3 regions of the Streptomyces sp. NPDC003011 genome follow, and region 2 is predicted to be linked to each of the others. Evidence: riboswitches for the same ligand, from Rfam matches in the RefSeq annotation. Region 2 holds a riboswitch; each other region holds the start of a gene.

Region 1 (3,263 bases), on a different contig from region 2:
GTGATGGGCGTCGGCGGCGGTGAGGACACCCACTGGTTCGTCAAGGACCTGCCGCTGCTGATCGCCTTCGGCGTGCTGGCGGCGTACACGTACTCGTCGGGGCTGCGGGCGCCCGCGCTGATCGCGTTCGTGAAGGACACGCTGATCTACCTCGTCATCGCGGTGGCGATCATCTACATCCCGATCAAGCTGGGCGGCTTCGACGACATCTTCGCCAAGGCGGGCGAGGCGTTCAGCCAGCCCAACCCGGCGACGGGCGCGCCGCGCGGTGCGCTGGTCCCGGCCGAGGCGGGCCAGTGGACGTACGCCACGCTGGCGCTGGGCTCCGCGCTGGCGCTCTTCATGTACCCGCACTCGATCACGGCGACGCTGTCCTCGCGCAGCCGTGAGGTGATCCGCCGCAACACCACGATCCTGCCGCTGTACTCGCTGATGCTGGGCCTGCTCGCCCTGCTGGGCTTCATGGCCATCGCGGCCGGGGTCAAGGTCTCCAACGGGCAGTTGGCGATCCCGCAGCTGTTCGAGGACATGTTCCCGGACTGGTTCGCGGGCGTGGCGTTCGCGGCGATCGGTATCGGCGCCCTCGTCCCCGCGGCCATCATGTCGATCGCGGCGGCGAACCTGTTCACCCGCAACATCTACAAGGACTTCATCAAGCCGGACGCCACGCCGGCGCAGGAGACCAAGGTCTCCAAGCTGGTCTCGCTGCTGGTGAAGGTGGGCGCGCTGGCCTTCGTCCTGACGATGGACAAGACGGTCGCGATCAACTTCCAGCTGCTCGGCGGCATCTGGATCCTGCAGACCTTCCCGGCCCTGGTCGGCGGCCTGTTCACCCGCTGGTTCCACCGCTGGGCCCTGCTCGGCGGCTGGGCGGTCGGCATGGTCTACGGCACGGCCGCCGCGTACGGCGTGGCCTCGCCGACGCAGAAGCACTTCGGCGGCTCGTCGAAGGAGATCCCCGGCATCGGTGAGATCGGCTACATCGGCCTGACGGCGTTCGTGCTGAACGTGGTGGTGACGGTGGTGCTGACCTTCGCACTGAGGGCGCTGAAGGCCCCGGACGGCATCGACGAGACCTCCCCGGCGGACTACACGGCCGACGCGGGCGACCCGGGCGTCCAGGTGGAGCTGCCGCCGGCGACGGCGGGGGCCGCACACTGAGCCGCCGTACGTGATGACGGGCCGTCGGAGAAATCCGGCGGCCCGTCGCCGTTCCCCTGATGCACACTGCCCCGCATGGACATGGTGATCCGGCGGGCGGACCCGCACGAGTACGAGCCCCTCGGCGAGCTCACCGCCCGGGCCTACCTCCAGGACGGGCTCCTCGACTTCGGGGAGGCCGACCCCTACCTCGGTGAGCTGAGGGACGTGGCCAAGCGGGCGGCCGCCGCGGACGTCCTGGTGGCCACCCGGGGCGGGCACCTCCTCGGCGGCGTCACCTTCGTCCCGTCCGGCGGCCCCATGGCCGACCTCGCCCGCGTTGGAGAGGCGGAGATACGGATGCTCGCCGTCGACCGGGCGGCCCGCGGACGCGGCGCCGGGGAGGCCCTCGTCCGTGCCTGCGTCGACCGGGCGCGGACCATGGACGGCTGCACGGGCATCGTCCTGTCGACCCAGCGCACCATGCGCGCCGCCCACCGCGTCTACGAACGCCTCGGCTTCGTCCGTACCCCGGCACGGGACTGGAACCCGGTCCCGGAGCTGGCCGACATCACCCTCCTCACCTACGAGTTGACGCTCTGAGACCGGCGCGACACAACATATGGGGGTTCTTCCCTCGCCCGGCACAAGATGTATGCTCGTGCTCGCTGTCGCCGCAGGGGAATCCGGTGTGAATCCGGAACTGTCCCGCAACGGTGTACATGCGTGCGTACGCACGCCTTGTCCAGTCCGAGGACCTGCCGACAGCGCGCCCGGCCGTACGGTCCGGGTGCCCTGACGTCCGGGCCTCGTGGAATGGGCCGGTGACGCGACGCCGCGTGCGCTCGTGCCGCCCCCTGCCCACCGCGAGGCCTCCGTGCCGAGCGAGGGAGAGCCCCACGTGACCATCGCGCCAGTCGATCCGGCCTCAGCGACCACCCCGGTGGCGCCCGACGGCCCGGGAACCGCGTTACTGCGGACCCTGGCCGAGCTGACCGCCGACCTCCCCGACGCCGACCCCGGACGGGTCGCCGCCGCCGCGCTGCGCGGCCGGTCCGCGCGGGCGGACGAGGCGGAGCTGCGCGAGCTGGCCACGGAGGCGGCGGCCGGCCTCATCTCCGAGGACCCCGCCTACTCGCGGCTGGCCGCCCGTCTGCTGACGATCGGCATCCGCGCCGAGGCGGCCTCGCAGGGCGTCACGGCCTTCACCGACTCCGTGGCCGTGGGGCACCGGGAAGGGCTCATCGCCGACCGCACGGCCGAGTTCGTACGGGTCCACGCCGCCCGGCTCGACGCGCTGATCGACCCGCACGCCGACGACCGCTTCGGCTACTTCGGCCTGCGCACCCTGCACAGCCGCTATCTCCTCCGGCACCCGACCACCCGCAAGGTCATCGAGACGCCCCAGCACTTCATGCTCCGGGTGGCGTCGGGCCTCGCCGAGGACGACACCGCCCGCGCGCTGGACGAAGTCGCCGCGCTCCACGCCCTCATGAGCCGCCTCGACTACCTCCCCTCCTCCCCCACCCTCTTCAACTCCGGCACCCGGCACCCCCAGATGTCGTCCTGCTACCTCCTCGACTCCCCGAAGGACGAGCTGGACTCCCTCTACGACCGCTACCACCAGGTGGCCCGGCTCTCGAAACACGCGGGCGGCATCGGCATCGCCTACTCCCGCGTCCGCGCCCGCGGTTCGCTGATCCGCGGCACCAACGGGCACTCCAACGGCATCGTCCCGTTCCTGAAGACCCTGGACGCCTCGGTCGCCGCCGTGAACCAGGGCGGCCGGCGCAAGGGCGCCGCGGCGGTCTACCTGGAGACCTGGCACGCCGACATCGAGGAGTTCCTGGAGCTGCGCGACAACACCGGCGAGGACGCCCGCCGTACGCACAACCTGAACCTCGCGCACTGGGTCCCGGACGAGTTCATGCGCCGGGTCGACGCCGACGCGCCGTGGTCGCTGTTCTCGCCGTCCGACGTGCCCGAGCTGGTCGACCTGTGGGGCGAGGAGTTCGACGCCGCCTACCGCGCCGCGGAGGAGGCGGGCCTCGCCCGCAAGACCCTCCCCGCCCGCGACCTGTACGGCCGCATGATGCGCACCCTCGCGCAGACCGGCAACGGCT
Region 2 (3,263 bases):
GCGTTCAGCGGGGGGATCCAGGATGTGCGGGCACTGTGGCGCATGTGACCAATGAGCCCAGTGTTTTTCTCAGACCACTCACCCCGATGGGATCCGCATGTCCATAGCCAGACGTGTCACCGCGCGCCGCCTGCTGGGAACGGGCGCCGCGGCGCTCGTCCTCTGTGCCGTCTCCGCCCCCACCTCCTGGGCCCACGGCACTCCCGGCGGCGACGGCTGGAACTCCGGCGGCACCTACCGGCCGGGCACGGGCGCGGGTACGGAGACCGGGACCGACCGGTGCCAGTTCTCCCTGGACGGCACGGGCTTCTTCGACTCGGTCAAGGTCGACGACCAGAACCTCAGGCCCACCGACGACGGCAAGGTCCACATCAAGGTCCGCACCGCCGGAGACGCCGCCACCTGCACCGCCTCCCTCGCCTCCTACCTCGCCCACGGCGCCACCTTCGCCACCTCCGGCGAGCAGGTCTTCGTCGACTTCGACACGGTGACCGTGAAGCCGGGGCAGACCGAGTCCCTGGACATCGCGATACCGGACGCGGGCTGCTTCGCGCAGGTCGACCTCTACCGGGGCGCGGTGAAGTTCGACGGCGAGCTCGACGCGAAGGACGGCCTCGTCCACGGCGACCTGCCCAAGGGCCCGGACCGCCCGGTCATCAAGGACAAGCTGATCGCCGCCTGGAACGGCGGCACGAAGGACTGCACGACGGCCCCGTCCGAGCCGCCGGCCACCCCGGCTCCGACCCCCTCCGCCCCGGAGTCCGCCGAGCCGTCGGCGCCGGCCGAGGGGACGACCCCGCCGGCCACGGAGCCGCCGGCGAGCGCGACGCCGGCCACCGAGGCGCCGTCCACCGGCTCCCCGGCGCCGTCGGCCGCCGAGTCCAGCGCCGCCCCGGCACCCGCGCCGAACGGCGGCGGCGGTGACCTCGCGGAGACCGGCGCCGACAGCAGCACGGGCCCGATCGCGATCGGCGCGGCGGTGCTGCTCGCGGGCGGCGCGGGCCTCGTGATGGCGACGCGGCGCCGCAAGGCCACGCGCGCGTAGGACACGAACCGGGCGCCCGGCGCGCCGCGTCGGGCGGGCGGACGGACGGGCCCCGGGGAGCCACAGGCGCACCCCCGGGGCCCTCAGCCGTCTGCGGCGCAGTGCCTGAGCAGCGCCGCGACGTCCCCGTCCACCACCCGGTACCGCACGATCCGCCCCTCCTTCTCCCCCTCCACGACGCCCGCCGCCCGCAGCAGCCGCAGCGCCTGCGAGACCGCCGGGTCGTTCATCCCCGTGGCGATCGCCAGGTCGGACACCGCCAACGGTCCCGTGCGGTGCAGCGCGAGCAGCAGCGCGAGCCGCTTCGGGTCGGCGAGCAGCGAGAAGCGGCCGGCCCAGGCGCGCACCTGGCCGGGTTCGCCGATCGCGGCGATCGCGTCGCACACCCGGTGCCCGTCGATGGTGCGGCGATCCGCTCGGTCGGCCGGAACGAGATGCATACCGCCATCCTCGCAGGCACCCTGATGTGATCTTCCATACCTGCGCAGGTGCGCAGCTATGCAGGAGAGCGCGTGCCGCCCTACGGTGGGCGGGCCGTGGTGCTCGGGAAGCCGGTGACGCCCCTTCAGGGGGCCAGTCCGGAGCGGCCCTCGCCACTGTGATCGGGGAGTTCGCGTACCGCCGTCCCGGAAGGGACAGCCACTGGCCACCGCGAGGGGGCCGGGAAGGCAGGTGCGCGCACGTACGACCCGTAAGCCAGGAGACCGGCCACGGCATCTCACGAAGTGATCCACGAGGTGCTGGAGCGTGATCGCATGACCGAGCCTGTTTCCTTCCGCTGGCGGCGCGAGGACACCGTGCGGACGGTGGGCCTGATGGCCGTCATCGCCGCCCTGCACGTCGTCGCCTTCGGCCTCCTGCTCCTGGTCGTCGTCCCCGGTCACTACGAGGTGGGTGACAAGGCCTTCGGGATCGGCCTCGGCATCACCGCGTACACCCTCGGCATGCGGCACGCCTTCGACGCCGACCACATCGCCGCGATCGACAACACCACCCGCAAGCTGATGGCCGACGGCAAGCGGCCGGTGTCGGTGGGGTTCTGGTTCGCGCTCGGCCACTCCAGTGTCGTCGTGGTGATGGCCGCGCTGGTGGCGGGCGGCGCCGCGCTCGCGGGCACCCTCCTGAACGACCAGTCGCGCACCCACCAGGTCCTGGGTGTGGTCGGTACGACGGTCTCCGGGGCGTTCCTCTATCTCATCGCCGCCCTCAACCTGGTCGCCCTGCTCGGCATCCTGAGGGTGTTCCGGGCGATGCGGGCGGGGACGTACGACGAGAAGGAGCTGGAACAGCACCTGGACTCGCGGGGGTTCATGAACCGGATCCTGGGCCGTCTCACCAGGTCGATCAGCCGCCCCGGCCAGATGTTCCCGCTGGGCTTCCTCTTCGGCCTCGGCTTCGACACGGCCACCGAGGTCACCCTGATGGTGATGGCGGGCTCGGGCGCGGCGGCCGGACTGCCCTGGTACGCGATCCTCTGCCTGCCGCTGCTGTTCGCGGCCGGCATGAGCCTGTTCGACACGCTCGACGGCACGTTCATGAACTTCGCCTACCAGTGGGCGTTCTCCCACCCCGTCCGCAAGGTCTTCTACAACCTCACGATCACCGGCCTGTCCATCGCGGTGGCCTTCATCATCGGCACCATCCAGCTCATCGGCGTCCTGCACGAGAAGCTCGCCCTCAGCGACACGCTCACCACGTGGATCGCCGGCATCGACCTCGACAACGTGGGCTACGTCATCGTCGGCCTGTTCGTGGTGGTGTGGGCGGCGGCGGTGTCGTACTGGAAGGTCGCCAAAGTGGAGCAGCGGTGGGCGGTGCGGCCGGCCGCGGAGACGCGCTGAGGCCGGTCAGACCCCCTCGACGGTCGTCAGCCACAGCTTGACGTACCGCTCCACGTCGACGCCCAACGCCACGTCCACCAGGGGCTTGTCGCGGACGCCCTGGTGGATCTCGGACTCGCCGGGGCGCGGGCGGCGGTCGACGATCGTCTGGCCCCGGGCGGGGCCCGGGGCCAGGCTCACCTCGACCGGCAGCGGCTCGGTGGTGATCCCCTCCGGGTCGACGACCGCGCAGACCGCGCCCGCGTCGCCCAGACCACCGGTGGGGGTCGGGTCGCCGGAGGTGGCCGGGTCGCGGTGGGCGAGGAGCTCGCCGGCCAGCCGCAGGCGGGGCTCGGCCGCGGCGCGCAGCCGCCGCACGTCCGCCGCCGGGACCAGGA
Region 3 (3,263 bases), on a different contig from region 2:
AACCTGCTGACCTGGCTGGTCGGACTCCCCTCCAGCTCCTCGCACGCCCTGATGGGCGGCCTCATCGGCGCCACCGTCGCCTCCGCGGGCTTCGGCGGGGTGCACGGCGACGTGCTCGTCACCAAGGTGCTGATCCCGGCGATCGCGGCCCCGCTGGTGGCGGGCCTGGCCGCGATGCTCGCGACGCGCCTGTCGTACAAGCTCGGCAAGAAGGCCGACGGCAAGGCGGCGGAGAAGGGCTACCGGGCGGGCCAGATCGCCTCGGCGGGCCTGGTCTCGCTCGCCCACGGCACCAACGACGCGCAGAAGACGATGGGCATCATCACCCTGGCGCTGGTCGCCGGCGGCGCCGTCGCCCCCGACTCGGACCCGCCCACCTGGGTCATCCTCTCCGCGGGCATCGCCATCGCGCTCGGCACCTACCTCGGCGGCTGGCGCATCATCCGCACCATGGGCAAGGGCCTGACCGACCTCCAGCCGCAGCAGGGCTTCGCCGCCCAGACCAGCGCGGCCACGGTCATCCTGGCCTCCTCCCACCTCGGCTTCTCCCTCTCCACCACGCACTCCGTCTCCGGCGCGGTGATGGGCGCGGGCCTCGGCCGCAAGGGCGGCGTGGTCCGCTGGTCGACGGCGACCCGGATGTTCGTGGCGTGGGGCCTGACCCTGCCCGCCGCGGCCCTGGTCGGCGCGATCGCGGAGTACGTGACCGGCTTCGGCGCCTGGGGCACGGCGCTCGTGGCGGTCTTCCTCGTCGGCTCCAGCGCCGCGATCTGGAAGGTCTCCCGCCGCGAGGTCGTCGACCACACGAACGTCTGCGACACCGAGGAGCCGGCCGGAGTGGTGACCGCGGCGATGGCCGCGGTGACCCCGCCGCCGACGGGCACGGTGACCGAGGACCTGACGGCCACGATCCCGGCCCCGGCCGTCGCGGTCGCCGCCGACCCCGCGGCCCCGCCGGCCACGACCACCGTCTGAGCCCCGCCACCCCGGCACGAACCGGTACGAAGGAAGAAGCAGCATGAAGATCGACTGGGCGGCCCTCGGCTCCGTCTTCGGTGTCAGCCTCGTGGTCACCGTGGCCCTGGTGGGCCTGTTCACCCTCGCCGTCATGGGCCTGTCGCGACAGGAACGGGCCGCGCAGCAGGGCGGTTCGGCCGCCCTCGCGGTCACGGGCGCGTACGCCTGCTTCGCGGCCTGCACCGCGGCGGTCGCGTACGGGATCTACCTGATCGTGGCCTGACACGGGCACCTGGCCGCCGGGCGGGTCCGGAACTTCGGTTCCGGGCCCGCCCGGTCGGCGTTCCGGGACCGCCGCCCGGCCCCGCGGGCGCCCTTCGGGCCGGTCCCGCGGATGCCCTGGCCACGTCGGCGATGTGGGGTTCTCCACAGTCCCCCCGCGCAGGTCAACGGCAAGTTGACGGCTCTTCCAACCCCGTGGTGGACTGCCGGGGCCATGTACGGCGGCAGAAGAGGAAGCCGGTGCGAGTCCGGCGCGGTCCCGCCACTGTCACCGGGGCAGAAAGCCCCGGGAGCCAGGAACTCTCGTCGCCGGTCTCGTCGAACCAGGGCGTGGACACCCTGAGTGAGGACATATCGCCATGCTCGGCTGCCGTTCGAGGTTCAGTAGCGTCTCCCCGTCTGTGACAGCGGTCGGCTGACCCCATGCGTGCCGATCGCGTCTACGCGTACGGCGCCGCCGCCGGGCTCCTCGGTGACCTGCTCCTCGGTGATCCTCACCGCGGGCATCCGGTCGCCGTGTTCGGGCGGGCCGCGGGCGCCGTGGAACGGGTGCTGTGGCGGGACCACCGGGGGTGGGGCGCGCTGCACGCCGTGGTGTGCGCCGGTGGCGCCGTCGCGCTCGGGGCCGCCGCCGCCCGTGCCGTACGTCCCTCCCCCGCCGCTTCCCTCGCGCTGACCGGCGCCGTCACCTGGGCCGTCGTCGGGGGGACGTCGCTGGCCAGGGAGGCGCGGAGCATCGGGCGGGCGCTGGAGGCGGGGGACGTCGAGGCCGCGCGGGCCCGGCTGCCGCACCTGTGCGGGCGGGATCCGCAGTCCCTGGACGCCGACGGGATCGCGCGGGCGGTCGTGGAGTCTGTCGCCGAGAACACCTCCGACGCCGTGGTGGGGGCGCTCGTGTGGGGGGCCGTGGCCGGTGTGCCGGGGCTGGCCGGGTTCCGGGCCGTCAACACCCTCGACGCCATGGTCGGGCACAAGTCGCCCCGGTACCGGCGGTACGGGTGGGCCTGCGCACGGCTCGACGACGTCGCCGGGTGGCCCGGAGCGCGGCTGACCGCCGTCCTCGCGGCGCTGGCCGGCCCGGATCCGCGCGGTGCCGTGCGCGCCTGGCGGGCGGACGCGGCGAACCATCCGAGCCCCAACGCCGGGCCCGTGGAGGCCTCGTTCGCGGGGGCGCTCGGCGTGCGGCTGGGCGGGACGCTGTCGTACGGCGGCCGGGTCGAGCACCGGCCGGTGCTGAACGCGCGGGGGCGGGCCGTGGTGACCGAGGACGTCGAACGGGCCGTACGGCTCTCGCGCCGCGTGGGCCTGCTCGCGCTCGGGCTCACGGTCGCCGCACGCCGCGTGGTGAAGGGGCGTGCCTCGTGAACGGTGGTCTCCTGGTCGCCGGTACCACCTCCGACGCCGGCAAGAGTGTCGTCACCGCCGGGATCTGCCGGTGGCTGGTGCGCCAAGGGGTCAAGGTCGCGCCCTTCAAGGCGCAGAACATGTCCCTCAACTCGTTCGTCACCCGGGAGGGCGCCGAGATCGGGCGGGCGCAGGCCATGCAGGCGCAGGCCTGCCGGGTCGAGCCGACCGCGCTGATGAATCCCGTGCTGCTCAAGCCGGGCGGCGAGCAGAGCAGCCAGGTGGTGCTCATGGGCAAGCCCGTGGGCGAGATGAGTGCGCGCGGCTATCACGGCGGGCGCCAGCAGCGGCTCCTCGGGACCGTGCTGGAGTGTCTGGCCGCGTTGCGGGGCACGTATGACGCGGTGATCTGTGAGGGGGCCGGCAGTCCCGCCGAGATCAATCTGCGGCGGACGGACATCGTCAACATGGGGATCGCGCGCAACGCGCGGCTGCCGGTGCTGGTGGTGGGCGACATCGACCGTGGCGGGGTCTTCGCCTCCTTCTTCGGCACCGTGGCCCTGCTGTCCCCCGAAGACCAGGAACTCGTCGCCGGGTTCCTCGTCAACAAGTTCCGCGGGGACGTCTCGCTGCTGGAACCCGGGCTGGACATGCTGCACGGGCTCACCGGGCGGCACACC

Evidence for each region. A riboswitch is a leader RNA that binds a small molecule or an ion and turns the genes downstream of it on or off. The one in region 2 is predicted to bind cobalamin.
Region 1: another riboswitch for cobalamin. It lies ahead of ACWD0J_RS12405 (ribonucleoside-diphosphate reductase subunit alpha); the one in region 2 lies ahead of ACWD0J_RS07205 (HoxN/HupN/NixA family nickel/cobalt transporter).
Region 3: another riboswitch for cobalamin. It lies ahead of ACWD0J_RS19370 (cobalamin biosynthesis protein); the one in region 2 lies ahead of ACWD0J_RS07205 (HoxN/HupN/NixA family nickel/cobalt transporter).

The regions. Positions count from the first base shown of each region.
Region 1 covers NZ_JBSFTY010000018.1:78,867-82,129, forward strand. Annotated here, with positions in the region: gene mctP (monocarboxylate uptake permease MctP) at 1-1,161, shown strand, start outside; gene ACWD0J_RS12400 (GNAT family N-acetyltransferase) at 1,237-1,743, shown strand; cobalamin riboswitch at 1,796-1,920, shown strand; gene ACWD0J_RS12405 (ribonucleoside-diphosphate reductase subunit alpha) at 2,042-3,263, shown strand, end outside.
Region 2 covers NZ_JBSFTY010000009.1:110,050-113,312, reverse strand. Annotated here, with positions in the region: gene ACWD0J_RS07215 (LAETG motif-containing sortase-dependent surface protein) at 98-1,045, shown strand; gene ACWD0J_RS07210 (ArsR/SmtB family transcription factor) at 1,129-1,485, opposite strand; cobalamin riboswitch at 1,566-1,772, shown strand; gene ACWD0J_RS07205 (HoxN/HupN/NixA family nickel/cobalt transporter) at 1,801-2,886, shown strand; gene ACWD0J_RS07200 (nucleoside hydrolase) at 2,893-3,263, opposite strand, start outside.
Region 3 covers NZ_JBSFTY010000035.1:46,964-50,226, reverse strand. Annotated here, with positions in the region: gene ACWD0J_RS19380 (anion permease) at 1-975, shown strand, start outside; gene ACWD0J_RS19375 (hypothetical protein) at 1,019-1,240, shown strand; cobalamin riboswitch at 1,422-1,561, shown strand; gene ACWD0J_RS19370 (cobalamin biosynthesis protein) at 1,663-2,604, shown strand; gene ACWD0J_RS19365 (cobyric acid synthase) at 2,601-3,263, shown strand, end outside.